One region of the Delftia sp. WSY_10 genome, then DNA from elsewhere that is predicted to be linked to it. Evidence: predicted binding sites of a transcription regulator. Region 1 holds the regulator's gene; each other region holds the start of a gene.
What was found. The regulator FNR, encoded in region 1, switches genes on or off when oxygen is low (the NO sensors DNR and NnrR bind a similar motif). The targets are predictions, from matches to a motif close to TTGATNNNNATCAA.
Positions count from the first base shown of each region.

Region 2: a site for FNR is predicted at 3,034-3,047, ahead of ACF8ML_RS27800 (FeoA family protein). Genes of this name have one in related genera too.
Region 3: a site for FNR is predicted at 4,788-4,801, ahead of ACF8ML_RS24155 (type IV pili methyl-accepting chemotaxis transducer N-terminal domain-containing protein). Genes of this name have one in related genera too.

Region 1 covers NZ_JBICKY010000015.1:342,503-352,958, forward strand. The annotation lists gene ACF8ML_RS07980 (sulfite exporter TauE/SafE family protein) at 1-327, shown strand, start outside; gene ACF8ML_RS07985 (bifunctional diguanylate cyclase/phosphodiesterase) at 291-2,777, opposite strand; gene ACF8ML_RS07990 (HD-GYP domain-containing protein) at 2,774-4,018, opposite strand; gene ACF8ML_RS07995 (sulfite exporter TauE/SafE family protein) at 4,192-4,917, opposite strand; gene hemN (oxygen-independent coproporphyrinogen III oxidase) at 4,923-6,305, opposite strand; gene fnr (fumarate/nitrate reduction transcriptional regulator Fnr) at 6,467-7,186, shown strand; gene ACF8ML_RS08010 (hypothetical protein) at 7,268-7,555, opposite strand; gene ACF8ML_RS08015 (FixH family protein) at 7,737-8,051, opposite strand; gene ccoG (cytochrome c oxidase accessory protein CcoG) at 8,109-9,563, opposite strand; gene ccoP (cytochrome-c oxidase, cbb3-type subunit III) at 9,641-10,456, opposite strand, start outside.
Region 2 covers NZ_JBICKY010000057.1:417,746-428,201, forward strand. The annotation lists gene ACF8ML_RS27780 (hypothetical protein) at 1-2, shown strand, start outside; gene ACF8ML_RS27785 (YkgJ family cysteine cluster protein) at 97-444, shown strand; gene ACF8ML_RS27790 (hypothetical protein) at 495-689, opposite strand; gene ACF8ML_RS27795 (ferrous iron transporter B) at 704-2,647, opposite strand; gene ACF8ML_RS27800 (FeoA family protein) at 2,644-3,000, opposite strand; gene ACF8ML_RS27805 (YkgJ family cysteine cluster protein) at 3,196-3,516, shown strand; gene ACF8ML_RS27810 (Lrp/AsnC family transcriptional regulator) at 3,541-4,011, opposite strand; gene ACF8ML_RS27815 (amino acid permease) at 4,150-5,589, shown strand; gene ACF8ML_RS27820 (amino acid aminotransferase) at 5,665-6,870, shown strand; gene kynA (tryptophan 2,3-dioxygenase) at 6,867-7,727, shown strand; gene ACF8ML_RS27830 (RidA family protein) at 7,768-8,145, shown strand; gene ACF8ML_RS27835 (LysE family translocator) at 8,251-8,871, shown strand; gene ACF8ML_RS27840 (AraC family transcriptional regulator) at 8,884-9,669, shown strand; gene ACF8ML_RS27845 (amino acid permease) at 9,769-10,456, shown strand, end outside.
Region 3 covers NZ_JBICKY010000056.1:324,246-334,701, forward strand. The annotation lists gene ACF8ML_RS24135 (LysR substrate-binding domain-containing protein) at 1-888, opposite strand, end outside; gene purU (formyltetrahydrofolate deformylase) at 908-1,756, opposite strand; gene ACF8ML_RS24145 (bifunctional diguanylate cyclase/phosphodiesterase) at 1,830-3,785, shown strand; gene ACF8ML_RS24150 (ChaN family lipoprotein) at 3,789-4,673, opposite strand; gene ACF8ML_RS24155 (type IV pili methyl-accepting chemotaxis transducer N-terminal domain-containing protein) at 4,835-6,733, shown strand; gene ACF8ML_RS24160 (response regulator) at 6,762-7,433, shown strand; gene ACF8ML_RS24165 (MFS transporter) at 7,438-8,679, opposite strand; gene ACF8ML_RS24170 (class I SAM-dependent methyltransferase) at 8,676-9,743, opposite strand; gene ACF8ML_RS24175 (TonB-dependent receptor) at 9,770-10,456, opposite strand, start outside.

The sequences.
Region 1 (10,456 bases):
ATCAGCGTGCCCTTCATGATGCGCTGCTCGGTGCCCATGCACATGGCCGTGGGCACCAGCGCGGCGCTGGGCTTTCCGATTGCCGTGGTGAATGCGGCAGGCCTGATCTTCACAGGCGCCGGTGATGCGGGACGCCCCGAATACTCGCTGGGCTACCTGTGGCTGCCGGCCCTGCTGGCACTGGCCTGCTGCAGCGTGCTGACCGCACCGCTGGGCGCGCGGGCCGCGCACCGGCTGCCCGTGGCCCAGCTCAAGCGGATCTTCGCCACGCTGCTGTTCGGCCTGGCGGCCTACATGCTCTGGAAGGGCTTGAGCGCGGGCAGCTGAGCGCTTGCCACCTGGGCCATTCTCTGCCGGTAGGCGATGGCGCCGATGCCGGCGCGCTGGGCCTGCAGGCATTCGCCGAATTGCTCGCGCGGCAGGCCCGGCGCGCACAGAAAGCCCTGGAAGTAGTGGCCCTGCATGCGGTGGATGGCCGTCAGCTGCTCGTGCGTTTCCACGCCCTCGGCCACGATCTCCACGCCCAGCGCCAGCCCCAGGCTGATGATGGCACCGACGATGGCCTGGTCGCCCTCGTCGCTGGGCAGGCCGCGCACAAAGCTCTGGTCGATCTTGATCTTGGAGATGGGCAGCTTCTTCAGGTAGGCCAGGTTGGAGTAGCCGGTGCCGAAGTCGTCAATCACCATGCCCACACCCAGATCGGCGATCTGGCATACGCGCAGCGCCATGTCCTGTGCATCCTGCAGCAGGATGCTTTCGGTCAGCTCCAGCTCCAGCAGATGGGGCTCCAGGCCATAGCGGCGCAGCAGCTCGGTCACGCGCTCGACAAAGCCCGACTGGCGAAATTCCAGCGCCGAGACGTTGACCGACACCTTGATCGGCATGCCCTGCTTCTGCCAGCGCGCAGCCTCCTGCACCGCCTGCTCCATGACCCAGGCGCCCAGCGTGACGATGTAGCCCGACTCCTCGGCCAGCGGGATGAAGACACCGGGCGAGACCACGCCGAATTCGGGGTCGGTCCAGCGCAGCAGCGCCTCGGCCGCGACGATGCGGTCGCTGTCGATGTGCACCTGGGGCTGGAAGTACACGGCCATGCGGCCATGCTCCAGCGCCTGGCGCATGGCATGCTCCAGCTTCATGCGCGACAGCAGGCCCGCGCTCATTTGCGGCTGGTAGAAGCTGAAATGGCCCCGGCCCCGCTCCTTGACGCGGTACATGGCCGTGTCGGCCTGGCGGATCAGCTCGTCCAGCGTGAGGCCGTCGGCCGGGTACTGGGCCACGCCGATGCTGCACTGCACGGAAAAACCCAGGCCGTCGAGCAGGAAGGGCCGCTCCATCTCCTGCAGGATGCGCCTGGCCACCGCTGCAGCCAGCTCGGCGTTGCAGCCGTGCAGGTAGAGCACGAACTCGTCGCCGCCCAGGCGGCACAGGATGTCCACGGGCCGCATGCAGTCGCTCAGGCGCTGCGCGACCAGCTTGAGCACTCGGTCGCCGAACTGGTGGCCCAGCGAGTCGTTGATGATCTTGAAGCGGTCCAGGTCGATGAACAGGATGCTGAACACCGTGCCGCCTGCGCGTGCGGCCTCGATGGCCGCATCCACGCGCTCCGTGAGATTGAGCCGGTTGGGCAGGCCGGTGAGCGCGTCGCTGTAGGCCAGCTGTTCGATGCGCTGCTGTGCCACGCGCTGCTGGGTGAGGTCGCGCATGAAGCCGATGCTCTGCACCACGTCGCCCTGCGCATTGCGCAGCGGCACCCAGGACAGGCGCACGGCGCAGCGCGCACCGCCGGCCTGGCGCAGCCACAGGTCGCCCTCCCAGAAGCCGCCTTGATGCCACTGTATGCGGGCCAGGTCGCCCAGCGTGTCGGATGGGTCTTCGGCGGCTTCGAACAGCGATTCCACCGTGCGGCCCTGCACGGGCATGCCGCCCAGCAAGCGTTCGCAGGCCGGGTTGGTGCGTGCCACGTCCATGTGGTCATCGGCGATGAAGATGCCGTCCAGGCTGGACTCGAAGACCCGCGCAGCCAGTTCCAGGCCCGCCTGGGTCTGGGCCTCGGCCGTGATGTCGCGGAAGGAGAAAATGCGCCCCATGGGCAGGCCCCGGCGCAGCTGGGGCACGGCGCGGCGCTCCAGGATGCGGCCGTCGCGCAGGTCCAGTACGTCGGACGCTTCCATCAGGGGCTGGGCCGACAGCAGCTTCAACTGCTGCGCGTAGGACTCGGCATCGCGCACCTGGCCGGCCAGGTGATCGAGGATGGCCGCGTCGTTGCGGCGCACCAGCAACGCCTCGGGAATGCCCCAGAGCGTGGCGAATCGGTGGTTGAAGGCGCGGATACGGCCATCGGGATCGCACACCAGGATGGCGTCGGCCGCCGACTCCAGCGTGGCGCGCAACTCGCCCAGCAGGCTTTCGAATTCGGCCTCGTGCAGCGCCTGCTCGCGCCGGTCCAGCATGCTGACCAGGAGCACCTCGCCGTCGAGCGCGCGCACGCGCATCTCCACGGGCGCCAGCTGGCCGTCGGCACGGCGCACCTCGGAAATGAACTGGGCGCCGGCCTGCCAGTTGAAAGGGTCGCTCCAGAACGCCTGCTGCTGCGGCGTGGCGGCCAGCACCTGCACGGGTAATCCCACGGCGGCATCGGTCTCATAGCCGGTGACGGATTCGCTGGCGGCGTTGGCGCGCAGCACCTTCAGGCTGCGGGCATCGATCAGCCACAGCGCCTCCTGCAGTGCATCGAGCAGGCGGGGCCAGGCGCGGTTGAGCGCTTGCTTGTTCAAGACGCCACCTTCGGCGGATCCAATTCCACCGCCCGTTCAAAGTAATAGCAGACACGCCGGCGCGGCGACAGATAGTCCAGCGCGTCGCGCGGCAACTGCGCAGGAGCCACGCCCCGGCGTATGCCCAGCGCGGGAAACAGTTCCAGCGCCAGCACGGGCGCCTGGGCGGCCGGCACGCTGGCGTCATGGACCATCACCGAAGGCTTGAGCGGCCGCGATGCATTGACGGACATGACCATGGCATGGCGCCCATCGGTCAGCTCCACCACCGAGCCCGGCGGGAACACGCCCATCATGCGGATGAAGCCATTGAGCACGGGCGCGGCGAACTTGTCGCGCAGCCGGCTGAACAGCATGGACAGCGCCTCGTGCGGCGTGTGCGGCGTATGCGCATCGCCGGGATTGCACAGGCGGTCATAGGTGTTGACCAGGGCCAGGATCTGGCCCGTGAGCTCCATGTCCTCGGCCACCAGGCTCAGCGGGAATCCCGTGCCGTCGGCCCATTCATGGTGCTGTGCGATGGCGGTGGTGACCTGGGCCGACAGGCCCATGCGCATGGCGATGGCCACCGATTCACCCACATGGCGCTCGTAGCGGTCGCGCAGCGCGTCGGGCACGGAAGACTCCAGGGCCAGGCCGTGCATGCCTTCGGCGCCGGCCACCGGCTTGCCGGCATCGTGCAGCAGCGCCGCCAGGCCCAGGTCGCGCAGCAGCGCAGCCTCCAGGCCCAGGGCCCGGCCCAGCAGCAGGCCGAGCACGGTCACGTTGACGGCATGCACGCTCTGGTTGCTGCCAACGCCATCGGACAGGAGGTGAATCGCCACGTCCTGCGGGCCGGCCAGTTCGGCCAGGCAGCCGTCGACCAGGGCTTCGGTGGGCATGCGCGCCTGCTCGGGCGCGCTGGCAAGGGTGGTTTCGATGGCCACATAGCCACGCTCCACCTTCTGAAAGCGCGCATTGCAGTCCTCCAGCCGGCCACGCCAGTTGGGCACGGACAGCAGCAGCGGCGCTGCGGGTGCAGGTTCCTCGGCGGGTTCGGCTGCGGCGGCCGCCACAGCGGGCAGCGGCTGCGGCGGCGGAGTGCGCACCTCGGCCGGCCAGGCGTCGCTTTTGTGCGGAACGCAGCGCACCGCCTCCAGGCCCAGGGATTTCAGGGTCTGGATCTGTGCGCTGGAGGTGATCTTGAAGCTGCTGACCGGAAAGGGATGGTTCAGCCATCCAACATCGAGCTGGACAAACATGCCCGGACGGAGGTCTCGGATATCGATGAGGACGGAATGGTTCACGCGCGGCAACGGCCCCGAGGCTGAAGGAATCGGCAAATGTAAGCCGATGATTCGGGCATTATCTCCAGTTCTGAGGGCCTTGCAGGCAATCCGCGACCCTCAGGACCAAGTCTGTCCCCCGCTGTTGTTCATCGGCACCAGAGACTGGGCTTGTAGATCAGGTCCATCCACAGCGCCCACACGGCCACGCCCACCAGCATCAGGCCGGCCAGCCGCGTGCCCCATTCGGCACGCAGGCCGTTCAGGCGCTGGCGGCCCAGCCGCCACAGCCAGGGGCCGGCCACCAGCCACAGCCCGCTGCCCACGCCAAAGGCCGCCATGGCCGATGCGCCCTGCAAGGGGCCACCGCTGAGCGCGGCGACCAGCACGGCCGAATACAGCAGTCCGCAGGGCATGAGCGCCCAGGCATAGCCCGCCGCCAGCGTGCCGCCAGGGGCGGACACCCAGGGCTGCACGCGCCGCCAGGCGGCGCGGCCCGCAGACTCCAGCCAGGCGGGCTGGCGGGCCTGCACCATCATGGCCAGGCCCCAGGCCATCACGGCGACATGGGTCAGCGTCCAGAACGGCTGCAGCGCCGTGGTCTGGCTGGTGAGCCAGGACAGGCTTTCCATGGCCAGCGCCGAGGCAGCGCCCAGGCTGGCATAGCCGGCCAGCCGCCCGCTATGGAACAGCGCCGTGCGCAGCCACAGCCGGCTTTGCAGTCCATGGACGGCGACCACCTGCCCACCACCCTGTACCGTGCCCTGCCCCGCCCCGCCCGTGACCACGCCGCAGGGCGCGGCGCACATGGCAAGGCAATGGGGCCCGCCGACGAGCCCCATGATCAAAGCGGTCCAGAGCAGCGACAACAGCATGGGGCCTAGATGATCCTCGAAAACCGCGCCCGGTTCTTGTCGGCCTGCAGATATCGGTCAAACAGCATGGCCACGCCACGCACGAAGTACCAGCCCATGGGCGTGACCTGGAATCCCTCGTCGCTGATCTGCACCAGCCCCTTGGCCTGCAGGTCCTGAAGCGCCGCCAGCTCGGGGGCGAAGTACTCGCGAAAGCCCAGCAGCCAGGCCTGCTCCATGGGCTCGAACAGCACGGCGCCCTGGCACATGATGGCCATGATGACGGCGCGCCGCACCAGATCATCGCGCGACAGTGCCAGGCCGCGCACCACGGGCAGGTGGCCGGCGTCGATGGCGTCGTAGTACTCCTCCAGCGTCTTGGCGTTCTGGCTGTAGCTGGCCCCCACCTTGCCGATGGCCGACACGCCCAGCGCAATCAGGTCGCAGTCGGGCTGGGTGCTGTAGCCCTGGAAGTTGCGATGCAGCCGGCCCTGGCGCTTGGCCACGGCCAGCGCGTCCTCGGGCAAGGCGAAGTGGTCCATGCCCACGTAGACATAGCCGCCGTCCATGAAGGCCGCGATGGAGCGCGAGAGCATGGCCAGCTTGTCGGCGCCCTGGGGCAGGTCCCCGGCCGCGATGCGCCGCTGCGGCTTGAAGCGCTCGGGCAGGTGGGCATAGGCATAGAGCGCGATGCGGTCGGGCCGCAGCGCATTGACCTGGGCCAGCGTGCGCTCGAAGGACTCGGGCGTCTGCTTGGGCAGGCCGTAGATCAGGTCCACGTTGATGGAGGCAAAGCCCAGCTGCCGTGCGGCCGCCACCAGCGCGAACACCTGCTCGGCCGGCTGCACGCGGTGCACGGCGATCTGCACCTGTTCGTCGAAGTCCTGCACGCCGAAGCTCAGGCGGTTGAAGCCCAGCTCCTTGAGCACGGCCAGGCGTTCGACGCTGACGGTGCGCGGATCGACCTCGATGGAGTATTCGCCGCCCGGCTCCAGCTTGAAATGCTCGCGCAGCAGGGCCATCAGCGTGCGCAGCTCATCGTCCGAGAAGAAGGTGGGCGTGCCGCCGCCCAGGTGCAGCTGGCTGACGGCCTGGCCCTTGCCGCAATGGGCCGTGTGCAAGGCCATCTCGCGCGCCAGGTAGTCCAGGTAGACGGCAGCGCGATCGTGGTGGCGCGTCACGATCTTGTTGCAGGCGCAGTAGTAGCACAGCGACTCGCAGAACGGCACATGCACATACAGCGACAAAGGCATGGCCCGCGCTGCGGTACTCGATTTGCGGTGCTCAAGTGCCAGGATATAGTCTTCAGCACCGAAAGCCTCCACGAAACGATCGGCCGTGGGGAACGAGGTGTATCGGGGCCCCGGTACGTCGAAGCGACGCAGCAGCTCTGGGGTGACAGCGGTCATGGGTTTTTTCCTCTAATGTCGTCCACTGTGCCGCAGCCCATTGGTCGCGTCCTTGACTCATATCAAGAGTTGTTCGCGGCAGTGCTGCGACAATTTGATCCAACTCATCGCCATCCACGAGGTCACCGCCGGCGCACTGCTGCGCCGCTGATGTTTACTCCATGAACCTTCAGACCATCAAAGCATCCTGTTCCAATTGCAACCTGCGCGAGCTGTGCATGCCCATGGGCCTGGATGCCGAGCAGATGCAGCGCATCGACGACATCGTGGCCACGCGCCGCAAGGTCAAGCGCGGCGGCCTGCTGTTTCGCAACGGTGAGTCCTTCACCTCGCTGTACGCCATCCGCACGGGCTTCTTCAAGACCTGCGTGGCCACCGAGGACGGGCGCGACCAGGTCACGGGCTTTCAGATGGCCGGCGAGATCATCGGCCTGGATGGCATCGTCAACGACCACCACACCTGCGATGCGGTCGCGCTGGAAGACGCCGAGGTCTGCGTCATGCCCTTCGACAAGCTGGAGGACCTGTCGCGCGAGGTCACGGCCCTGCAAAACCATGTGCACAAGGTCATGAGCCGCGAGATCGTGCGCGAGCATGGCGTGATGCTGCTGCTGGGCAGCATGCGTGCCGAGGAGCGGCTGGCCGCCTTCGTGCTCAACCTGGTACAGCGCCTTCACGCCCGGGGCTTTTCCAAGTCGGAACTGGTGCTGCGCATGACACGCGAGGAAATCGGCAGCTACCTGGGCCTGAAGCTGGAGACGGTGAGCCGCACCTTCTCGAAGTTTGCCGAGGAAAACATCATCGAGGTGCGCCAGCGCCATCTGCGCATCCTGGACACGGACGCGCTCAAGCGCATCGTCAACAGCCAGCAGTGCCAGTGAGGCCGCAAGGCCCCGCCCCCCGGCAATGAACAGGGCCCGCGATCGCGGGCCTTGTTCATTGCCATTGCAGTGCACGCAGGTTCAATCGCGCCCCAGGCCCTGCATGGCCAGATTTGGGTCCGGCTCGGAGACCACGCCGTCGTTGAGATCGTGCGTGGAGCGTCCCAGCATGGTGGTCATGAGGCTGGACAGCATGGTCACGCCCCAGAAGGCGAAGAAGGCCAGCGTGTAGATTCCCTGCCGCGACCAGCCCAGGTCGCCGAGCCAGTGCAGCTCCAGCGGGTCCACGAAGGCGAATACCAGCATCTCCATCACGGCGGCGGCCAGAAAGGCCGGCCAGGCAATCCACATCCAGCGTTGGGCCAACATCAGCGATCTCCTTGAGCTGTCGAGGGGTGGCTTTCATTGTGCGCGCCGCCCTCGCACCGTGCCAAGCCCTGCGCACCCTGCACTGCCTGTAGGAAACCCTTGGCCCTCGCGCATGCTGGAGATGCCATCCACCATGCAAAAAGGCCGTGACTGCGGCCTTGTGCACGGCATTTTCCTGCGTTCAGCGGTCCGTGGGATGGTCCTGCGCGGGCGTGGCCGCGTGGTTGCGGCCGGTGACCGCGGGCGCCAGGCTCTTGGGCACTTCGCGCACGCCATCGGCACGCTCGTTGATGGTGATGCCATTGCGGTAATAGTCAGGATCGATCACGGGATCGGCGCCATTGATCGCAATGACGGCCGTGACCACGCCGGCCACCACGACGGCGGCCGGGCCGGCCACCACGAGCCAGACATGGGCGAACTTCCACCAGGGCTTGCCGGCGTCCGGATGCGAAGGGGCCGTGGCGGGCGCGGAGACTGCGGGACTGGAAGACATGGATAACCTCTTTCTTTCAAACAGCCGGCGCAGCCTGGGCGGCGCCGGCCAGACATATCACCGGGGCACCAGGAAGACGGCCTTTTCGGACGCGCGTCCCGCGCCTGAATGCACGGCATCGATATCGAAGAATACGGTGTGCGAGCCCGGCTCGGCGGAACCGTAGGGAATCTGCAGCCGCGCCGCAATGCCGCGCGTCTCGGCAGGGCCGACCTCGACCTCCTGCTCGGACGCCAACTCCAGCCCGTCGAGGCCATGGGCGCTGATGCGGTAGCGCTGGGCCTGCTCGGTGGCATTCATGATCTGCAGGCGGTAGACATTTTCCAGCTTGCCGCCCGCGACGATGCGCGACAGCGACGCCCGGTCGCGTATCACGTCGACCTTGACCGACTGGCGCAGCGCCAGGCTCACGATCATGGCCATGCTCAGGCCGATCAGCACGGCCGAGTAGACCAGTACGCGCGGACGGAAGATGCGGCGCAGCACCTGGGCCCGCCGCCACATGCCGGCCATGGCGTTCTGCGTGGTCAGCCGGATGAGGCCGCGCGGATACTCCATCTTGTCCATGATGGAATTGCAGGCGTCTATGCACAGACCGCAGCCTATGCATTCGTACTGCAGGCCGTTGCGGATGTCGATGCCCACGGGGCAGACCTGCACGCACATCTTGCAGTCGATGCAGTCGCCCAGGCCCTGGGCCTTGTAGTCCACCTTCTTGGTGCGCGGCGCGCGCGGCTCGCCCCGGCCCGTGTCGTAGCTGACGATCATGGTGTCGCGGTCGAACATGGCGCTCTGAAAGCGCGCATAGGGGCACATGTACTTGCAGACCTGCTCGCGCATGTAGCCGGCGTTGCCATAGGTGGCGAAGCCGTAGAACAGCACCCAGAAGACCTGCCAGCTGCCCTGCAGCGCCAGCAGCTCGCCGCCCAGCTCGCGGATGGGCACGAAGTAGCCCACGAAGGTGAAGCCGGTCCACAGGGCAATGGCAATCCACAGCAACTGCTTGAGCGACTTCTTCCAGAGCTTTTCAAAGGTCCAGCCGTTCTTGTCCAGGCGCATGCGCGCACTGCGGTCGCCCTCGACCTTGCGCTCCACCCACATGAAGATTTCGGTGTAGACCGTCTGCGGGCAGGAAAAGCCGCACCACAGGCGACCGGCCACGGCCGTGAACAGGAACAGCGCCAGCGCCGAAATGATCAGCAGGCCCGCCAGGTAGATGAAATCCTGCGGGTACAGCACCAGCCCGAACAGGTAAAAGCGCCGCGCACCCAGGTCGAACAGCACCATCTGGCGCTGCCCCCATTCCAGCCAGGGCAGGCCATAGAAAACCAGTTGGGTGAGAAATACCAGAGCCCATCGCCAGCGTGCGAAGACACCGCTGATGGAGCGCGGGTAGACCTTCTTCTCGGACTCGAACATCGACACCAGCTGGCCCGGGTCCGGGTCGGCAGGCGTGATCGGAATGACTTTGCGGGGAGGCTTCCCGGCATCATCCCCGTTCTCGGGCTTCATGGTGGGTTCCTTGGTTTTTTGGAATATCTGAAAACTCAAAAGGCAAAAAGGCGGCGCCGCAGCGCCGCCCCCTGTCCTTATTGACGGACTGCGCCGTCTTTGTGCGACATGCCCCAGACATAGGAGGCAAGCACCGCGATCTGCGCCTCGGTCAGCTTGTCCTTCTGGGCAGGCATCTCGTTGTGCTTGCCGTTGTTGATCATGGCCGTGATGGCGGCCTCGCCCCAGCCGTGCAGCCAGATGTCATCGGTCAGGTTGGGCGCGCCCAGGGCCTGGTTGCCCTTGCCGTCCATGCCATGGCAGGCGGCGCAGGCCGTGAACTTGGACTTGCCCAGCGAAGCCTTGAGCGAGTCGTGCGGGCTGCCCGACAGGCTCAGCACATAGTGCGAGAGGTTGCGCACATCATCGGGCGTGCCGACGGCAGCGGCCATGGGCGGCATGATGCCGATGCGGCCCGCCGTGATGGTTTCCCTGATCTTGTCGGGCGTGCCGCCATGCAGCCAGTCGCCATCGGTCAGGTTGGGGAAGCTCTTGCCGCCGCGTGCATCCGAGCCGTGGCACTGCGCGCAGTTGTTCATGAACAGGCGCTCGCCGATGGCCATGGCCTGGGGGTCCTTGGCCATGTCTTCGGTGCTCATGCTCGTGAACTTGGCGTACAGCGGCTCCAGGTCCGCGCGGGCCTTGGCCATCTCGTTTTCATAGGCGCCCAGCTGCGTCCAGCCCAGCTTGCCCGCGAACGAGCCCAGGCCCGGATAGGCCGCCAGGTAGGCGAAGCCGAACACCGAGGTGATGATGAACAGCCACATCCACCACTTGGGCATGGGGTTGTTCAGCTCGCGCAGGTCCTCGTCCCAGACGTGGCCCGTGGTGTTGTCGGCCGAGGGGACCACCTT
Region 2 (10,456 bases), on a different contig from region 1:
AGGGCCGCACCCCCTCTTCCCAGCCTTATGCGCCGCCCCGGGCACCGGGCGCGGCAAGCCTGTGCGTGCCCTGCTGTCTCCCGAAGAAGAACTTCCATGTCCGAAGCCCTGCATCCCTGCCTGAACTGCGGCGTCTGCTGCGAACACTTCCGTGTCGAATTTTCCGTCTACGAGCTGCGCTCCATGGGCGGCACCGTTCCCGATGAACTGGCCCATGAGGTCCACGGCAACCGCTGGCGCATGAACGGCACCGAGCGCCGCCCCGTGCGCTGCAAGGCCCTCACGGGCCGCTGCGGCGAACAGGTGGCATGCAGCATCTACGAGCAGCGCTCATCGACCTGCCGGGAATTCGAGATGGGCACGGACCGCTGCAACGCTGCGCGCCTGGCGCATGGCCTGCCTGCGCTGGATGACGGCGCCCGCATCTGGCTGGCCGCTGCCTGAGCGTGCAACCGGCCGGCGGCCCGGCGACCGGCCTGGCGACCGATCTGGCGCTATGGCTGGCGCCTGTCCGGTGCGCAGCTGTCTCCGCCGCAGGCGCTGCAGCCGCCGCAGCCGCCCCCGTCCTTGGGCGCCAGCGACGGATGCAGCTGACCGGCCTTCAGCCGCCAACGCGCCGGCAGGTAGCGCCAGACCAGGGACACGGCCGCCACCATCACGATCACGCCCACGATGATGTTTTGCCACATGCTCAATGCCCTCCTCAGCCCGCGCCCAGCGCGAGGGCCACGCGGTAGGTGATGAAGCTGGCCAGGTAGGCCAGCGCGAACAGGTAGCCCGTCATCAGCAGCGGATAGCGCCAGCCATTGGTCTCGCGCCGCACGGCCGCCAGCGTGGAAATGCACTGGGGCGCGAACACGAACCAGGCCAGCAGCGACAGCGCCGTGGCCAGGGACCAGGTATGGGCGATCAGCGGCCCCAGCTGCTCGGCCATGGCCTCGTCGCTGGCAGCGGACAGCGCATAGACCGTGCCCATGGCACTGACGGCCACTTCGCGCGCGGCCATGCCGGGCACCAGGGCGATGGCGATCTGCCAGTTGAAGCCGATCGGCGCCAGGACCACCTCCAGCCAGCCGCCGATGCGGCCTGCAAAGCTGTAGCGGATGGCCGCTTCGGTGACGCCATCGGGCGGCGCCGGGTAGCTGGCCAGGAACCACAGCACGATGCTCACGGTCAGGATGATGCCGCCGACGCGGCGCAGGAAGATCATGGCGCGCTCGTACAGGCCCAGGGCCAGGCTGCGCGGGCTGGGCCAGCGGTAGGAGGGCAGCTCCATCAGCAGCGGCGTGGGGCCGGCGCTGCGGCCCACCAGCTTGGCCACGCCGGCCACGGCCATGGCACTGGCGATGCCGGCCACGTACAGCGCGAACAGCACCAGGCCCTGCAGGTTGAAGATGCCGCCCACCGTGCGCTCGGGAATGAAGGCGCTGATCAGCAGCGCATAGACCGGCAGGCGCGCCGAGCAGGTCATCAGCGGCGCGATCATGATGGTCACCAGGCGGTCGCGCCAGCTGGTGATGGAGCGCGTGGCCATGATGCCGGGCACGGCGCAGGCGAAGCTGGACAGCAGCGGAATGAAGGAGCGGCCCGACAGGCCGACCTTGCCCATGATGCGGTCCAGCAAAAAGGCGGCACGCGGCAGGTAGCCCGAATCCTCGAGTGCAAGGATAAACAGGAACAGGATCAGGATCTGCGGCAGGAAGACCAGCACGGCGCCCGTGCCGGCGATCACGCCATCGGCCAGCAGGCTGCGCAGCGCGCCTTCGGGCATGTGCTCGTTGACCAGGGCCGAGACGGCCGAAACGCCGCCCTCGATACCATCCATCAGCGGCTGCGCCCAGCTGAACACGGCCTGGAACATCAGGAACAGCGTGGCCGCCAGCAGCAGCATGCCCCACAGCGGGTGCAGCACCACGGCGTCGATACGGTCGTCGCGCCGGGTATCCACCACGGGCTCCTTGACGCAGTCGGCCATGATGCGGGCCACCTGCTGGTGCAGGGCCAGCACCTGCTCGCGCGCATCGCCCGGGCGGGCCGGGGCCTGCAGCTGCGGCGCCGCCAGGGCGCGGGCTTCGGGGCCGTCCAGCCATTGCAGCAGTTCGCGCGCGCCGTCCTGGCGCACGCCCACCGTGGACAGCACGGGCATGCCCAGGGCGCGTGACAGCGCCTCGCGGTCGATATCGATGCCCTGGCGCCTGGCCATGTCGCTCATGTTGAGCACCAGCAGCATGGGCAGGCCCAGGCGCTGGGCCTCCAGCACCAGGCGCAGGTTCAGGCGCAGATGGGTGGCGTCGGTGACGCAGACCAACAGTTCGGGCGGCGCCTCGCGCGCATGGCGACCCGAGACGATGTCGCGCGTGATGCGCTCATCCTCGCTGTGCGCGTGCAGGCTGTAGGTGCCCGGCAGGTCCAGCACGCGCACGCGCCGGCCGCTGGCCGTGCTCAGCCAGCCTTCCTTGCGCTCCACGGTCACGCCCGCGTAGTTGGCCACCTTCTGGCGTGCGCCGGTCAGCAGGTTGAACAGCGCCGTCTTGCCGCAGTTGGGGTTGCCCAGCAAGGCCAGGCGCAGTGCGGAATCACCGCTGCCGCCGCCGCCCTGAGCAGGCTGCAGCGGCTGAATGAGTTTGGGAGAGGACGACGCGCTCATGCCACCGCCTCCGGCGCCACGCGCACCAGGGCCGCCTCATGGCGGCGCAAAGCGAACGTGGTCTGGCCCACGCGCACGGCCAGCGGGTCGTCGCCCGGAAAGCCCGCGGCCAGGATGCGCACGGGCTCGCCGGGCAGAAAGCCGATCTCCATGAGCCGCAGCAGCAGTTCCTGCTCGCTGGCATCGCGTGCGGCATGGAGCTCGACCACGCGCGCCGATACCTGGCGGGGCAGGGCATCAAGGGTGATGGCCGTGGTGGCAGCAACGGCGGCAACGGCAGCAGAGGAGGACATGGGAGGCGCGGACAGCGTGGACGGAGCCGCAGCGTCCGTCGCGGGGTTCATCGAATGCATGGCGTGTTGTATCAATTGATTTTTATTCTCATTTTGATTTTGATCGAACCCGGGCGGCGGGACCGCGCATGGTATCGGAGTGCGGGACAGGGTTTTGCGTTCCCGGCTTTGCCCCCTGGCGGGCCCAGGCGAGCGGCGCGCGGCACAATGGCGGCCGACGCCGACACGGCCTTTGCGCACTCCCCTCCCCACGCCATGACCCATCCCTGCCTGAGCTGCGGCGCCTGCTGCGCATCGTTTCGCGTGGACTTTTCCGTGCACGAGTCGCAGGCGCAGGGCGGCCGCGTGCCAGCCGGGCTGGCCGAGGAAGTCACCGACCACACCTGCCGCATGCGCGGAACCGACTGGGCGCGTCCCCGCTGCGCGGCCCTGGTCGGCAAGGTGGGCGAGAAGGCCCATTGCGGCATCTATGAATGGCGCCCCTCGCCCTGCCGCGAGTTCGCCGCCGGCAGCGATGCCTGCAACCGCGTGCGCGTGCGCCATGGCATGCAGGCGCTGGACAGCGGCCTGCTCTAGCAGCCTGCCAGGCGCCACCAGCCGTCATTCCACCGGCAGCCCCGCCAACTGTCCCTTGAATTCCTGCAGCGAGAAATGCGTGTGCACCTGGCGCACGCCGGGCAGCCGGTGCAGGCGGCTGAGCAGCAGATCGGAATAGGCGTCGAGATCGCGCGCCACGACGACCAGCAGGAAGTCCTCCGGCCCCGAGATGCCATGGAACATCACGACCTCGGGAATGGCGCAGACCGCTTCCTGGAAATGGCGCGAGGACTCCTCGTTCTGGTGGTCTATGCCCACCATCACGAAGGCCAGCACGCCAAAGCCTATGGCGCGCCGGCTCAGCGCGGCGTGGTAGCCGGTGATCACGCCCTCGTCCTCCAGCCGCTTGATGCGCCGCCATGACGGTGACTGCGACAAATGCACACGCTGCGCCAGCTCACCCGAGGTCAGCCGCGCGTTGTCCTGCAGGGCGCGGATCAGCAGCCGGTCCGTTCTGTCGATGTCGATTGGCATAAACCACCTATGAATTCATGTTTCACAGAATAACTTATCCAAGATCAAGTCGATTTAGGGATAACTACTAAACGCCCCGCGAAGGCCGTCCATAGCATCCGCCTCCGAAGCCCCCCACAGCAACGGAGACAACAACCCATGCCAGCCTTCGAAGACATCGTCCAGCGCGAAGCCGGACTCAAACAGCAGCTGTCCGCCGGACAGATGACCATGATCGCCATCGGCGGTGCCGTCGGCACCGGCCTGTTCCTGGGCAGCGGCTTTGCCATCGGCTTTGCCGGGCCCAGCGTGCTGATCAGCTATGCCATCGGCGCAGTGATCTCGCTGCTGCTCATGGGCTGCCTGGCCGAGATGACGGTGGCCCACCCGACCTCGGGCTCGTTCGGCGCCTATGCCGAGCACTACATCAGCCCGATGGCCGGCTTCATGGTCCGCTATGCCTACTGGGCCTGCGTGGTGCTGGCCGTGGGCACCGAGGTGACGGCCGTGGGCCTGTACATGGGCTACTGGTTCCCCGAGGTGCCGCGCTGGGCCTGGGTGGTGATCTTCTCGGGCGCGCTCATCGGCGTGAACATGATGAGCGTCAAGGCCTTCGGCGCCGTGGAGTACAGCTTCTCCATGATCAAGATCATCGCCATCGCGGCCTTCATCGTGGTCGGCGCCTGGGTGGTGTTCGGCGCCCGTCCGGACGGCGTGGGCTTTGCCAACTACGTCAACAACGGCGGCTTCTTCCCCAACGGCCTGTGGGGGACCTGGGTGGGCGTGATCATCGCCATCTTCAGCTACCTGAGCATCGAGATGATCGCGGTGGCCGCCGGCGAGGCCAAGGACCCGCAGCGCGCCGTCACCAGCGCCTTCCGCTCCACCATGGTGCGCCTGGTGGTGTTCTACCTGGCCACGATCGCGCTGATGCTGGCCATCGTGCCGTGGTCGGCCGCCGGCAAGGAGGGCAGCCCCTTCGTCAAGGTGATGGAGATCATCGGCCTGCCCGGCGCGGCCAGCGTGGTCAATTTCGTGGTGCTGGTGGCCGCCCTGTCGGCCATGAACAGCCAGCTGTACATCACCACCCGCATGATGTTCAGCCTCTCGCGCGCCGGCCATGCGCCCGCCGTGCTGGGCCGCGTGAACTCGCGCGGCGTGCCGCTGCCGGCGCTGCTGCTGTCGTGCCTGGGCATTGCCGTGGCCACCCTGTTCAACATCATCAATCCCGAGCAGTCCTTCATGCTGATGATGGCCGTGGCCATGTTCGGCGCCATGTTCACGTGGTTCATGATTTTCGTGACCCACCTGTTCTTCCGCATCCACTGGGTGCGCCAGGGCAACCGGCCGCTGGCCTTTCGCATGTGGGGCTTTCCGGTGCTGACGCTGCTGGGCGCGGCGCTGATGCTGGCCGCCCTGGTGTCCACGCTGTTCACCGACGTATTCCGCCTGACCGTGCTCACGGGCCTGCCCTTTTTGCTGCTGCTGGCCGCCGTCTACGCCATCTGGTATCGCCGGCCGGCCGGCCAGCCCTCCCCTCAGACCCCAACCTCAACCCAGACCCCAACATCCACCCAAGCCCAGGTTCCCGCCCGGTGACATCCGGCCTCCCGTTTCTCTCTCTGCCTTAGACACATGACGACTCTTGCCCCCCTCGATACCGCCCGCGCCTCGATGTTCAGCCACGTCCCGCCCTACCCCGGAGATCCCATCCTGTCGCTGATGGAGGCCTTCCAGCAGGACCCACGCGCCGACAAGGTCAGCCTGAGCATCGGCCTGTATTTCGACGAGGCCGGCCGCCTGCCCGTGCTGGACTGCGTGCGCCAGGCCGGCGATGCCCTGGCCCGCGAGCAAAGCCCCAGCGGCTACCTGCCCATCGAAGGCATTGCTCCCTACCGCCAGCTGGTGCAGGACCTGGTGTTCGGCGCCGGTCATGAGGCCGTGCGCAGTCAGCGCATCGCCACCGTGCAGACCCTGGGCGGCTCGGGCGCGCTCAAGCTGGGCGCGGACTTCATCCAGCACTATTTCCCCGGCGCCGAGGTCTGGCTCAGCGATCCCACCTGGGACAACCACCTGGCCATCTTCCAGGGCGCGGGACTGCGCACCCACAGCTATCCCTACTACGACGCTGCCACGGGCAGCCTGCGCTTCGACGCCATGCTGCAGACGCTACGCGAACTGCCCTCGGGCAGCGTGGTGCTGCTGCATGCCAGCTGCCACAACCCCACGGGCGTGGACCTGTCGCGCGAGCAGTGGCAGCAACTGATCCCGGTGATCGTGGAGCGCGGCCTGATCCCCTTTGTGGACATGGCCTACCAGGGCTTTGGCGATGGGCTCGATGAAGACGCCTGGTCCGTGCGCGCCCTGGCCGACGCGGGCGCCCAGGCCTTCGTGGCCAATTCGTTTTCCAAGAACTTCTCGCTGTATGGCGAACGCGTGGGCGGCCTCAGCGTGGTCTGCAACGACGCGTCCACGGCCGGCAATGTGCTGGGCCAGCTCAAGGCCACGGTGCGCAGCAACTATTCCTCGCCACCCACCCGTGGCGCACGCCTGGTGCAGCAGGTGCTGGCATCGCCCGAGCTGAGCGCCCAATGGGCGCAGGAGCTGGCGCAGATGCGCGGGCGCATCAAGGACATGCGCGCCCAGCTGCACAGCGCGCTGCAGGAGCGCTTTGGCGAGCGGCGCGACTTCGGCTTCCTGCTGACCCAGCGCGGCATGTTCAGCTACACAGGCATCACCGAGCCCCAGGTCCACCGCCTGCGCGACGAGCATGGCGTGTACCTGATCCGCTCGGGCCGCATGTGCATGTCGGGCCTGTCCGGCGCCAACGTGCAGTACGTGGCCGACGCCATTGCCACGGTGCTGGAGTCGCCGCAATGAGCGGCTGCCCCGTCCATGGCGGCCTGACCGAGCGCATCGTCGCCGAGGAAAGGGCGCAGCTGGATTTCAGCCAGTCCATGAGCTATGGCGACTACCTGCAGCTGGACGCCATCCTGGGCGCACAGCAACTGCTGTCGCCCACGCATGACGAGTTGCTGTTCATCATCCAGCACCAGACCAGCGAGCTGTGGATGAAGCTGATGCTGCACGAGCTGGGCGCGGCCACGGCCGCCGTGGCGGACGACCGCCATGCCGACGCCTTCAAGATGCTGGCCCGCGTGAGCCGCATCATGGAGCAGCTGGTCGGCGCCTGGTCCGTGCTGGCCACCATGACGCCTACCGAGTACACGGCCATGCGCCCGTATCTCGCCAGCTCCAGCGGGTTCCAGAGCTACCAGTACCGCTGCATCGAGTTCGCGCTGGGCAACAAGAATGCCGCCATGCTCCAGCCCCATGCCCACCGGCCCGACCTGCTGGCCCGGGTGGATGCCGCATGGCGCGCACCTTCCCTGTACGACGAGGCCCTGCGCCTGCTGGCACGCCAGGGGTTGGCCATTCCTGCCGGGCACATGGAACGCGACTGGACCCAGCCCTACACGGCCAGCCCCGAGGTCGAGGCCGCCTGGGCGCAGGTCTACCGCGACCCGCAGTCGCACTGGGACCTGTACCAGCTCGGCGAAAAGCTGGCCGACATCGAGGACGCCTTCCGCCTGTGGCGCTTTCGCCATGTGACCACGGTGGAGCGCGTCATCGGCTTCAAGCGCGGCACGGGCGGCACGGGCGGCGTCAGCTATCTGCGCAAGATGCTGGACGTGGTGCTGTTCCCCGAAATCTGGTCCGTGAGAACCGCGCTGTAAGGCCTTCCGCCTGACAACAACCACCAAGAACCAAGACACCATGAAGCAAATCATCGACGTGGGACTGCCGCCGCTCAAGCAGCCCTTCTCCTGGGCCGTCAAGGCCAGCGGCCAGATGCTGTTCACGGCCCACGGCCCCGTGCGGCCCGACGGCAGCATCGACACCGGCCCCATCGAACAGCAGGCGCGCCTGACCTTCACCAACCTGCGCAACGCGCTGCAGGCCGCAGGCGGCACGCTGGCGCATGTGACCCAGGTGCTGATCTACATGACCGACGTGGCCGACATGCCGGCCATCGACGCCGTGTACCGCGAGTTCTTCGAGGCGCCCTATCCCAACCGCTCCAGCATGGGGATTTCGGCGCTGGTGGTGCCGGGCATGAAGCTGGAGATCGTGGCCTACGCCATGCTCCCCTAGAGGCTGTGACGGACATGCCGGCGCCCCGCAATTGCGTTCAATACAGGGGCGGCGTGCGGGGGGAGACTGCGGGCCTTGTGCAGTCCTGCGTCCGCGCGAAATCTCATGTCCTCCTCGCTGCTCGCCATGGGCGTCTTCACCCTCGTGGGTGCCATCACGCCCGGCCCCGTCAATGTGCTGGCCCTGCGCCACGGCGCAGCCCGCTCGCGCCTGGTCTCTGCCGCCTATGTGCTGGGCGCCAGCGCCAGCTATGCGGCCGTGGTCTGGGTCATGGGCCAGGGCGCACAGTGGCTGCTGCAGACGCTGCCGCAGCTGTCTGCGGCCGCACAGTGGCTGTGCGCCGCCTATCTGCTGTGGCTGGCCTGGCGGCTGGCCAACGCACCTGTGGGCCAGGCCGGTGCGCAGCAGCAGGCCGGATCGCAGCGCACGCTGCAGGCCTTGCTGCAAGCGCTGTTGCAGGGCACGGCCGTGCAGACGCTCAACCCCAAGGCCTGGCTGGTGGCGCTGGCCGGCGTGGGCCTGTTCGTGCTGCCCCACGCGAATGCGCCGTGGGCGCTGCTGCAGTTTTGCGCCATCTCGCTGCTGGCCTGCCTGGTGGGGGTCGGCAGCTGGGCGCTGCTGGGCCAGCTGCTTTCGGGCTGGCTGCGCACCGAACGCCGCCAGCGCCTGTTCCACCGCCTGCTGGCCCTGCTGCTGGTCGCCAGCGTGGCGGCCATGCTGGCATGATGGCTGGCCGCCATGACTTCAGCCTCTCCCCACCGATTCCACCGCCATCCGGCCGCTCCCTGGGCCGAGCTGCGCGACAGCGCGCGCTCGCCGCATTGCTTTCGGCTGCACATGCATGCCGAGTACTCGATCGGCATCGTGGACGCGGGCCGCACCGTGTTCCACCATGCCCACGGCCCGCAGCCCGTGGAGGCGGGCGGCGTGGTGCTGATCGAGCCCGGCGCCTGGCATGCCTGCAATCCCGACCCCGGCGCGCCGTGGTCCTACCGCATGCTGTTTGTCGATGCCGACTGGCTGCACGCGCGGCTGGGCGTGGCCGCGCTGCGCTTTCCCCGGCGCACGCTCACGGATGCGGACATCGCCCGCCTGGTGGATGGCCTGTGCCGCCCCGTCGATGGCGCGGCCGCCGCCGACCGCCTGGCCCTGGGCCTGGAGCACCTGCTGGACCGCTGTGCCCAGCCCGCAGCCTTGCCCCTGCCCGGCGATGCGGCGGCCCTGGCCCCCGCGCTGCAGCGCCTGCATGCAGGACCCGATGCAGGCCTGACCGTGCAGTCCCTGGCCCAGGAATGCGGCATGAGCGCCACGCGCTTCATCCGCCGCTTCAAGGCGGCCACGGGCATGACGCCCGGCAGCTACCGCCTGAACCTGCGCATCAACGGCGCGCGCCGCCTGCTGGCCACGGGGGCGGCGCTGTCCGATGCGGCCTATGCCATGGGCTTTGCCGACCAGGCCCACCTGCAGCGCGCCTTCAAGGCCCACCATGCGCTGACGCCGGGCTGCTACGCACGCGGAGCCTGAGCCGGACCCTCCCATGGTTTTGCAGCGGCCAGCCCGGAGCCGGCGGTGAAAGCGCAGATACTTACGCCTTCCGCTTTCAGCCCCCAACCGCCGCGCACCATGGCCGCCTTCCAAGACATTCAGCAACGAGAAACCGGCCTGCGCCAGCAGCTGTCCGCCGCCCAGATGGTGATGATCGCCATCGGAGGCGCCATCGGCACCGGCCTTTTCATGGGCAGCGCCTTCGCCATCGGCTTCGCCGGCCCCAGCGTGCTGGTCAGCTACGCCATCGGCGCGCTGATCTCGCTGCTGCTGATGGGCTGCCTGGCCGAGATGACGGTGGCCCACCCGACCTCGGGCTCGTTCGGCGCCTATGCCGAGCACTACATCAGCCCGATGGCCGGCTTCATGGTCCGCTATGCCTACTGGGCCGCCGTGGTGCTGGCCGTGGGCATGGAGGTGACGGCCATAGGCATCTACATGGGCTACTGGTTCCCCGACGTGCCGCGCTGGATCTGGGTGGTGGTGTTCTCGGGCGCGCTGGTGGCCGTCAACGCCAGCAGCGTCAAGGCCTTCGGCCAGGTGGAGTACGGCTTTTCCATGGTCAAGATCATCGCCATCGTGGCCTTCATCCTGATCGGCGCCTGGGTGGTGTTCGGCTCGCAGCCCCAGGGCATCGGCTTTTTCAACTACACAGCCGATGGCGGCTTCTTCCCCAAGGGCCTGTGGGGCACCTGGGTGGCCGTGATCATCGCCATCTTCAGCTACCTGAGCCTGGAGGCCGTGGCCGTGGCGGCCGGCGAGGCCG
Region 3 (10,456 bases), on a different contig from region 1:
GGCCGCGCATTCCCAGCGGTCCATGGTGCCGGTGCGCCAGCACAGGTAGTGGGCATGGGGGCTGGCCGTGTCCATGTCGAACAGGCGCACCAGGGTGCCGTTGTCCATCCAGGGTGCGCCCAGCTTGTGGCGCACCAGGGCAATGCCCATGCCGGCCGAGGCCGCGTCGCACATCAGGCCGATGTCGTTGAACTGCGAGCCCTCGTGCGGCTCGGGCCAGTCCAGGCCGGTGGCGCCGAACCAGGTGCGCCAGGGCTCCAGCGGGCTGCGCAGCAGGGGCATGCCTTCCAGGTCCTGGGGCTGCTCGAAGGGGCCATGCTCGCGGATGAAGGCCGGCGAGGCCAGCGGCGTGACCACGTCGCGCGCCAGTTCGATGTGCTCCACGTCGGCGTAGTGGCCGGGGCCGAAGCGCACCATCAGGTCGGCATCCTCGGCCACCACGTCCAGCAGCGGGATGGAGACCTGCAGGGCGATGTCGATCTCGGGATAGGTTTCCGTGAACTGGCGCAGGCGCGGGATCAGGATCACGCGCGCAAAGGTGGGCGTGACCGCCAGCTTGAGCCTGCGGCGGCCCGGCGCCGTCACCTCGCCCGGAAAGCGCTGCAGCGCGCCCAGGCCCTCGCGCACGTGGGACAGGTAGGCGCTGCCTTCGGTGGTGAGCGAAAAGTCCGAGCGGCCGAACAGCCGCGTGCCCAGGATCTGCTCGAGCTGGCGCACGCGGTGGCTGACGGCGCTGGGCGTGACGCACAGCTCCTCGGCCGTCTGCGTCACGCTGCGCAGCCGCGCCAGCGCCTCGAAAGTGAGCAGGCACTGTATGGGCGGGATGCGGCGGGCGCCGCTGCCGGGCGGGGCAAAGCCGCTGCCGGCGGCAAGGGTCACGTTCGCCATGGGCGGCCGGGAGCCGGCTTCAGCGGAAGACCACGGTCTTGTGGCCGTTGAGGATGACGCGGTGCTCGCTGTGCCACTTGACGGCGCGGGCCAGCACCTGGCTCTCGGTGTCGCGGCCGCGGGCCGTGAGGTCTTCCACGGTGTCGGTGTGGTCGGCGCGGGCCACGTCCTGCTCGATGATCGGGCCTTCGTCCAGGTCGGCCGTCACATAGTGGGCCGTGGCGCCGATCAGCTTCACGCCGCGGTCATGGGCCTGGTAGTAGGGCTTGGCGCCCTTGAAGCTGGGCAGGAAGCTGTGGTGGATGTTGATCGCGCGGCCGGCCAGCTTGGTGCACAGGTCGTTGGACAGCACCTGCATGTAGCGCGCCAGCACCACGAGTTCGGCGCCTTCGGCCTCGATGATCTCGAACTGTTTTGCCTCGGCCTGGGCCTTGGTGGCAGCCGTGACGGGGATGTGGTGGAAGGGAATGTTGTAGCTGGCCGCCAGCTGGTAGAACTCGCGGTGGTTGCTGATGATGGCGCGGATGTCCACCGGCAGCAGGCCACTCTTCCAGCGAAACAGCAGGTCGTTGAGGCAGTGGCCTTCCTTGCTGACCATGAGCACGGTCTTCATGGCTTCGGCCTTGGTGTGCAGGCGCCACTTCATCTGGTACTGGCCGCCCAGGTCGGCCAGGGCCGCCCTCAGAGCCGCGGGATCGCAGCCGTTGCAGGCAAATTGCACGCGCATGAAGAACAGTCCGGTGGCCGGGTCGTTATACTGCGCGGCCTCTTCGATGTTGCCGCCTTGCTCGAGCAGGAAGCCCGAGACGGCATGTACCAGACCGAGCCGGTCGGGGCACGAAAGGGTAAGAATATAGGCTTGGGTCATAGCGGCGCAATTGTCGCAGCATGCACACGACCCTGCGCAAGTCACACGTTCTGGGAACGTTCTGAGGAATCACATGCAAGATCAGGGAGAGCAGCCCCGAATACCGCTCTGGGGCGCATTGACCCTGTATGTGTGCGCAGGTCTGCTGTGGCTCTGGGGCGTGGAATGGCTGCTGGCGCACCTGCAGATACCGCCCGGGCCGGCAGCGCAGCGGCGCATGCTGTCCTCGGTGGCCCTGGTGCTGGTCACGGCCGTGGGCGGCGGCTGGCTGCTGTGGCGCATGCGCCGTGGAGAGCGCACCGCCCATGCCGCGATGGCCGCCGGGCGGGAGGCCGACGAACGCCAGCGCCTGGCCGCCGCCGTGGTGGACAACACCATGGAGGGCGTGGTCGTCACCGATGCGCGCAGCCGCATCCTCTCGGTCAACAGCGCCTTCACGCGGCTGCTGGGCTATACCGAGCAGGAGATGCTGGGCAAGACCCCGCGCATGTTCAAGTCCGGCCGCCACGACAAGGCCTTCTACGAGGCCATGTGGGACAGCATGCAGGCCACGGGCCACTGGCAGGGCGAAATCTGGAACCGCCGCAAGAACGGCGAGGTCTTTCCCGAGCGCATGTCGCTCAGCGCCGTCAAGGACGCACAGGGCAAGGTCACGCACTACGTGTGCATGTTCACCGACATCTCGGCCGAGAAGGCGCGCGAGGCCCAGCTCGAATTCCTGGCCCACCGCGACATGCTCACCGGCCTGCCCAACAGCGTGCGCTTCACAGCGCTGCTGGAAGACGCCGTGGCCGAGGCGGCCGCCGAGCAGGGCACGCTGGCCGTGATGCTGCTGAACATCGATCGCTTCAAGGACGTCAACGACAGCTACGGCCACGCCATCGGCGACCAGGTGCTGCGCCACATCGCCGCCCGTGTGCACGATTCCCTGGGCCCCCAGGACCTCATAGGTCGCATGGCCGGTGACGAACTGGCCGTGCTGTGCAAGGGCATGAGCGAGCGCGGCGACGCCATCGCCCGCGCACGGCAACTGATCGCGGCGGCCGGCCAGCCCTGGAGCTCGCCGGACGGCCTGTCCGTCATGGCCGGCGTCAGCGTGGGCATCTGCATGTACCCCTCCCACGCCGGCAATGCCCAGGACCTGCTGCAGGGCGCGCATGCGGCCGTCTACGGCGCCAAGTCGCGCAGCGGCCGTGCCTGGTGCTTCTTCGAGGAAGACATGACCTCGGCCGCGCGCGAGCGCCTGGCCATGGAGGCACGGCTGCGGCAGGCCATAGACCTGGGCCACCTGCGCCTGTACTTCCAGCCCCAGATCGACCTGGCCACGGGCCGCCTGGTGGGCGCCGAGGCCCTGGTGCGCTGGCTGGACCCGGACGAGGGCCTCATCTCCCCGGCCCGCTTCATCCCTGTGGCCGAAAGCTCGGGCGTCATCGGCGCGCTGGGCCTGTGGGTGCTGCGCGAGGCCTGCGCCCAGGGCCAGCGCTGGCGCGATCAGGGCCTGCCCGAGATGACCATCGCGGTCAATGTCTCGCTGCACCAGTTCCTGCTGACCGACATCGCCGGTGCCACCGCCGACGCGCTGGCCGCCACGGGCTTCGCCCCGCACTGCCTGGAGCTGGAGATCACCGAAAGCGCCCTGGCCGAGCGCCCCGAGGAGGCCCTGGCCGTCATGCGCCGCCTGCGCGCCCAGGGCCTGCGGCTGGCCATCGACGACTTCGGCACCGGTTATTCCTCGCTGGCCCACCTCAAGCGCTTCCCGCTGGACCTGCTCAAGATCGACCAGGGCTTCATCCGCGACATCCCGCACAGCGCCGACGACATGGCCATCAGCGGGTCGGTGATCGCGCTGGGGCATGCCATGGGGCTGAAGGTGCTGGCCGAGGGCGTGGAGACGGCCGAGCAGCTGGCGTTCCTGCGCGGCAAGGGGTGCGACTTCTTCCAGGGCTATCTGTGCAGCAAGCCCATGCCTGCGCAGGCGTTCGGCGAGTGGGTCTCGGGCAACGAGGGGATGTGGGCCGTGCAGGGGTGAAGCTCAGTCCACCCGACCCGCATCCGCCCGCGGTGCCGGCGGGTTCCTGAACTTCTCGCGCAGCTCTGCGCAGTGATCCTTGGCCGGCAAGGCGTCCGTCTTCTGCAGCCAGTCCACATCGGATTCGTGCGCCACCGATGTCTCGCCTGCCTGCGCCACGGCCACTTTGGCTGCTGCGGACTCCGGCAGCCAGGTCGGGATGCCCACCCCGCGCAGGACATGGCCCCGCCCGGCCACCAGCACCACGGTCTTGCCAGGCCTGATCGCCGCCTTGGCCACCTCGGCCATGCTGGCATCGCGGGCCAGCTGGATGCGGGCCATGGGCGGCAGCTGTGTGTCGGGCAGCAGGCCGCAGTGGCCTTCGCGGATGGCGTCGAGCTGGCGCTGCCAGCCCTCGGGCGGCAGGTGGGTGTCCAGGTTCTCGTTGCGCATGGCCTGCTTCATGTCGGCGCGCGGCAGGTTGCCGCCCAGCACGGGCACGCCTGCGCGCACGGCGGCCATGACCACGCCGCGGTAGCGCGGCCAGGGCCAGGCCGCGTCCTGCCATTGCAGGGCCTGCTGCACCGCGTCCTCGGATGCATCGCGCGCCAGGCTGGCCGTGGAGCCCGTGCGCGGCGCCATCTCGATCACCAGCGCGGCCAGGCGCTCCTGTTTTGCCAACTGCTCCACCGTGGCCTGCTGCCAGGCCTGGTGGGCGACCGCATCGTGCTGCTCGCCCAGCAGCACGATGGGCGCGTCTGACCAGCGCTGCAACTGCTGCGTCCAGTCCCGCGCCGGGGCGGAGGAGCTGGCGCAGCCGGCAAGGGCTGCCGCCAGCCATGCGGCCGCTGCCAGGCCGGCAAGGCGCGGGGTGCGGATGAAGGGGCGGGGGATGGAGCGGACTTGCATGGCCCCATGCTAAACACTGGCCTTGCCCGGGGCCCCCATAGGCCCTGTGGGCATTGGGGGCAGTTGAAAGGATCCTAGGAATCGGGGCGGGGGCACGGCGCAAACGGGTGACGCTTGATTCAGGTCAAGACGCGCAAATGCGCCGTGGCTACAGTGCGACCATGCATGGCAAGCCCTCGCTTTCGACCAAGCTGCTGCTCATGGGCGCGGCCTGCCTGCTGGCGGCCGTGGCATCGATCGGCTTCACGCTGTGGGTGGCCTGGCAGCTGGAGGGCGGCGCGGCCGCCGTGAACGAGGCCGGGCGGCTGCGCATGAGCATGGTGCGCATGGCCATGGCGCGCCAGAACGAGGCGCCAGCGCAGTGGCAGGCGCGCGCGCAGCAGTTCGACGCCAGCCTGGACCTGCTGCGCAGCGGCGACATGTCGCGGCCGCTGTTCGTGCCCTGGAGCGATGCGGTCAGCGCGCGCTACGAGCGCATACGCGGCGACTGGAGTGCGCTGCGCACGCAGTGGCAGGCCGAGGACCATGTCGATGCGCAGGCCATCATGGGCAGCGCCGATGCCTTCGTGCGCGAGGTGGACGGCTTTGTCGAAGCCATCGAAGACCGGCTCTCGCGCTGGACGGCCATCCTGCACCTGTTTCAGATGTGTCTGATGGCGCTGGCCATCATCGCGGCCGTGAGTTTCATGGCCACCAGCTACTGGCTGGTGCTGCATCCCGTGGGCCAGCTGCGCTCGGCGCTGGAGCGCATGCGGCGCGGACACCTGGACACGCGCATGAGCGTGGAGGTGGACGACGAGTTCGGCCAGCTGGCGGCCGGCTTCAACCTCATGGCCCAGTCGCTGCAAAGCTCGCACGCCGAACTGGAGGACAAGGTGCGCGAGAAGACCGCCAGCCTCAACGTGCAGCACCAGCAGCTGCAGGCGCTGTACGCGGTCAGCGTGCAGGCCTCCGAGGCGGCCAGCCTCCAGGCCCTGGCCGAAGGGTTCGTGCGCCAGATCCGTGTGGCAGCCCAGGCCGATGCGGCCACGGTGCGCTGGTCCGACGAGGCCAACGAGCGCTACGTGCTGCTGGCCGGCGACGGCCTGCCCCAGTCCATGTCGGTGCAGGAGCACTGCCTGCACACGGGCGCCTGCCTGTGCGGCCAGCCGCGCGAGCAGGCGCGGCTGCGCGTGATCCCCATCACGCCGTCCAGCGACCTGCAGCTGCCGCACTGCCGCGAGGCCGGCTTCGAGACCGTGGTCAGCATCCCCGTGCAACTGCAGCAGCGCCTGCTGGGCGAGGTCAACCTGTTCTTTCGCTCCACCGTGGTGCTCACGGACGACATGCGCGACCTGCTGTCCGCCATGGCGCGCCACCTGGCCAGCGCCATGGAAAGCCTGCGCGCCACGGCGCTGGAGCGCGAGGCCGCCGTGGCCGAGGAGCGCGGCCTGATCGCGCGCGAGCTGCATGACTCCATTGCCCAGTCGCTGGCCTTTCTCAAGATACAGACCCAGCTGCTGCGCGACGCCGTGGCCAAGGGCCGCGACGAGGCGCGCGACCGCAGCCTGGGCGAGCTGGAAGTGGGCGTGCGCGAATGCTATGCCGACGTGCGCGAGCTGCTGGTGCATTTCCGCACGCGCACCAGCGCCGAGGACATCGAGGCCGCGCTGCGCGCCACGCTGTCCAAGTTCGAGCACCAGACGGGCATTGCCACCTCGCTGAGCATGTCGGGCCAGGGCCTGCCGCTGGCGCCCGACGTGCAGATCCAGGTGCTGCACATGGTGCAGGAGGCGCTGTCCAACGTGCGCAAGCACGCGGGTGCCAGGCATGTGGAGTTGCGCGTGGGGCGCCACCCCTGGCGCTTCGAAGTCTGCGACGACGGCTGCGGCTTCGTCCCCGCCGCCGTTGCGCCGGACTCGCTGCATGTGGGCCTGGGCATCATGCGCGAGCGCGCCCTGCTGGCGCAGGCGCTGGTCCATGTCCACTCCCGCCCCGGCGAGGGCACGCGCGTGCTGATCGAGCTGCCGCCGTCGGCCTCGGCCGGCGCGCCAGCGCAGGCCCTCCCCTCGAACGCGTGACACGCTCCCGCAAGAAAAAGACCGCCCCATGTCCTTCTCCAGCCCCATCTCCGTCTTCGTCATTGACGACCACACGCTGTTCCGCCGCGGCCTGATCGCCCTCATCGCCCAGGACGCAGGCCTGCGCGTGGTCGGCGAGGCCGGCGACGCGGGCGAGGCCCTGCGCCTGGTGCCCGCGCTGGCGCCCCAGGTCATCCTGCTGGACAACCACCTGCCGGGCGTGCTGGGCGTCGATGCCATCGCGGGCCTGCGGGCCGCATCGCCCGGCAGCCGCGTTGTCATGCTCACCGTGAGCGAGGACGGCCAGGACCTGGCGGCCGCGCTGCGCAACGGCGCGCAGGGCTATCTGCTCAAGACCATCGACGGCGACCTGCTGTCCGAAGCCCTGCGCCGCGCCGCGCGCGGCGAGCCCGTAGTCAGCCCCGAGATGATGGGCAAGCTGGTGGCCGCCTTCCAGTCCCAGGGCGCGCCCGAGCCCCAGGCGCCCGAGCCGGACGAGGCCCCGGCCTCGCCGCTGTCCCCGCGCGAGGAAGAGGTGCTGGTCCAGATCGCCCGAGGCGCCAGCAACAAGGAAATCGCCCGCACGCTGGACATTGCCGAGACCACGGTCAAGATCCATGTGCAACACATCCTGCGCAAGCTGGGCCTGAGCTCGCGCGTGCAGGCGGCGGTGTATGCGTCGGAGCGGCAGCGGGATTAGCGGCCTACGCTGTGGCTGAAGCCCAACCATCCCCCGCACACCGCATCGCCCACACCCAGGCCAGCGCGGCCGCTACGGTCAGCCCGGTGAGCATGGCTGCCGTGCCCACGGCGTCCAGCGCCACGCCGGCGGCCAGCGGCACCAGCATGCGGCTGGCGGCAAACAGACTGGCCTGCAGGCCGTAGTCGAAGGCCTGCCAGCGCGGGCGGGCGAATTGCATCATCAGTCCGAAGACGCAGGCCGAGGAGGCGCCCATGGCTGCTGCCACGCAGGCCACGGCCGCGACCAGGCCCGGGGCCGGGGCGCCGGCTGCGATGACGGCCGCCAGCAGCGCCAGCGCCGCCACGTTGCCGCCCGCATACAGGGGCAGGGCGCGCCGGGTGCCCAGGCGGCGCGTGAGCAGGGGCGAGGCCGCGCCCGCCAGCGCAGCCACCACGCCGCCGCCCATGCCGGCCAGCAGGGCGGCCTGGGCGGGCGCGAAGCCGTGGTCCAGCATCAGCGGCTTGAGGTAGAACCAGCCCGCGCCGATGAAGGGAAAGTAGCTGACCAGCACCAGGGCCCAGCGCCAGGCCCCAGGCTGGGCGCCATAGCCGCGGACCATGGCGGCCAGTCCAGCTTTGGGCGCAGGCAGCAGCAGGGGCGAGGGCGCATCCCCCGGCTCATGGCGCACCACCCAGGCCAGCAGCAGGGCGCCCAGGGCCAGCGCGCCGGCCAGGCACAGGAAGGGCGCGCGCCAGCCCCATTTCGCCTGCATGAGCAGCATCATCCCGCCGCCCACGATGGCGCCCAGCGACAGCGCCGCTGCGCGCAAGCCCCCGGCGCGCATGCGCTCGGACGCGGGCAGCAGGCGGATGGCCAGGGCGCTGACGGGAATGTCGGCCCAGGTGGCGGCCAGCGCGGCCGCGAAGGCCAGGCCGAACAGCCACAGGCGCTCGGCCAGCAACTGCTGCCAGCCCAGGGCCAGCAGCACGGCCGCATAGGCCAGGCACAGGGCCAGCGCCCAGGCGCGGTAGCGCGGCCGGCCGTTCGCGCTGCGCGCTTCCACGGGCGCGGCCAGCGCGAACTTGATGAGCGCGGGCAGCCCCGCCAGCTGGAACAGGCCGATGGCCGTGCCCGACCAGCCATGCTGGCGCATGACCAGGGGCAGGCCCAGCCAGAGGTAGACGCTGGGCGCGGTGAGCGCCAGGTGCAGCCAGCCGAAAAGTGCCTGGAGCAGCCAGACAGGGCGGGGAGCTGCGGCCTTCATGGCGCGGCCTTGCGCGCCACGAGCACGGCCAGTGGCGCCATCGGAAACTCGCGCGACTCGATGCGTTCTATGCGCTCGAAACCCGCCTGCGCCAGCAGCGCCTGCAGCTCGCCGCGCCGCGTCACGCTGCGGCCCAGCAGGCGCATGGGCAGGTAGTAGGGCAGGGTGCGCAGGGCGGCTTCGGGCGTCTCATCCACCTCGGCATGGGCGCAGACGAAGACGCCGCCGGGCGCCAGCGCGTCGAACACCTTGGCGACCACGGCTGCCGCATCGGGCACGAAGTGCAGCACGGACGAGCACCAGACCAGGTCGTAGCCGCTGCCTATGCTGTCCGTGGCCAGGTTGCCGCCCAGGGCGGTGAAGCGGTCGGACAGGCGGGACTGGCGGGCGTTGTCCGCCGCCACGGCCACGGCCTCGGGCCAGTCGAAGACGCTGGCCTGCAGCGCGGGCTGCCGGCGCAGCAGGGCCAGCGCGATCCAGCCGGGGCCGCCGCCCAGGTCCAGCATGCGGCGCGCGGCGCCTGCCTCGGGAACCTGCTGCAGCAGGTTCAGCGCGGCGGGCACGCTGACGGCGCGCTGCTCCTGGCTGATCTGGGCGCGCGCGGCGGCGGCCCAGCCTTCGGCATTGCCCGTGGCCAAGGGGGCGCTGCAGGCCGAGCCGTCCCCGGCAGGGCCGTGCTCGACCAGGCCGCGCAGCAGCGTGGCGGAGTGGCGCAGCGAGCGCAGGCGGAACAGCCAGGCCGCGCCGCAGGACTCGGGCGATGCGCTGTGCAGGTAGCGCAGCGCGTCGGTGGCCAGCAGGTAGCTCAAGGGCTCGTGCTGGCCGCGTCGCAAGAGGCCCATGCTCCACAGCAATTCCAGCCAGTGGGAGGTATTGGCCTCGTTCCAGCCCTGGGCCTGGGCCAGCTCGGCCGGCGTCTGGGGCGTGGCCAGCCGGTCCAGTGCCCCCGATTCGAGCGCCAGCACCAGGGCCTCGGCCTGGACCTGGGCGGCGGCCAGGTCCCACAGCGGCTGCAGGGCGTGGGAGGGGGTGTGGGTAGGGGATTCACAGCGGGGTGTTTTCATCGGAATGTCCTTTTCACGAAAGGGAGTCACATGCGCCAGGTCAGCCGCACGCCGAACTCGCGCGGCGGGCTGTAGACCACGACCTGGCCGTTGAGGTAGCCCACGGCGTCGTAGCGGCGGTTGGCGGCATTGCGCAGGTAGGCGGCGATTTCCCAGGACCCCTGGGCATAGCCGGCCGACAGGTTGAGCAGCCCGTAGCCGGGGCGGCGGTAGGCGTTGGCGGCGTCCAGGTAGACCTTGCCCGTGCCTTGCACGGCGGCCTGCGCCCACCAGCGGCCGGGAGCGTCGTAGCGCAGCGCCACATGGGCCGTCATGTCGGGCGCAAACGGGTTGCGGTGGCCGTCGTAGACGGCGCCGCCGTCGCGGAAGCTGCCGAAGCGCGTGCGGTTCAGGCCCAGGGCGGTCTGCAGCTGCCAGCCGCCGCCGAACACATAGTCCAGCTCGAAGTCCGCACCCGTGGAGCGGGCCCGCGCCGCATTGGTGATGTAGACCACGCCCGGCAGGCCCATCTGCTGCACCTGCATGTCGCGCACCTTTTGGGTGTAGACCGAGGCCGCATAGCGCAGGCGCTGCCCCAGCAGCCGGCCCTTGGCGCCGATCTCCCAGGCGCGCACGGTCTCTGGCTCGTAGGCCGCATAGCCCATGGCCGGAGAGAACACGTTGAAGCCGCCCGCGCGGTAGCCCTCGCTGAGGCTGGTGTAGACCTGGGCCTG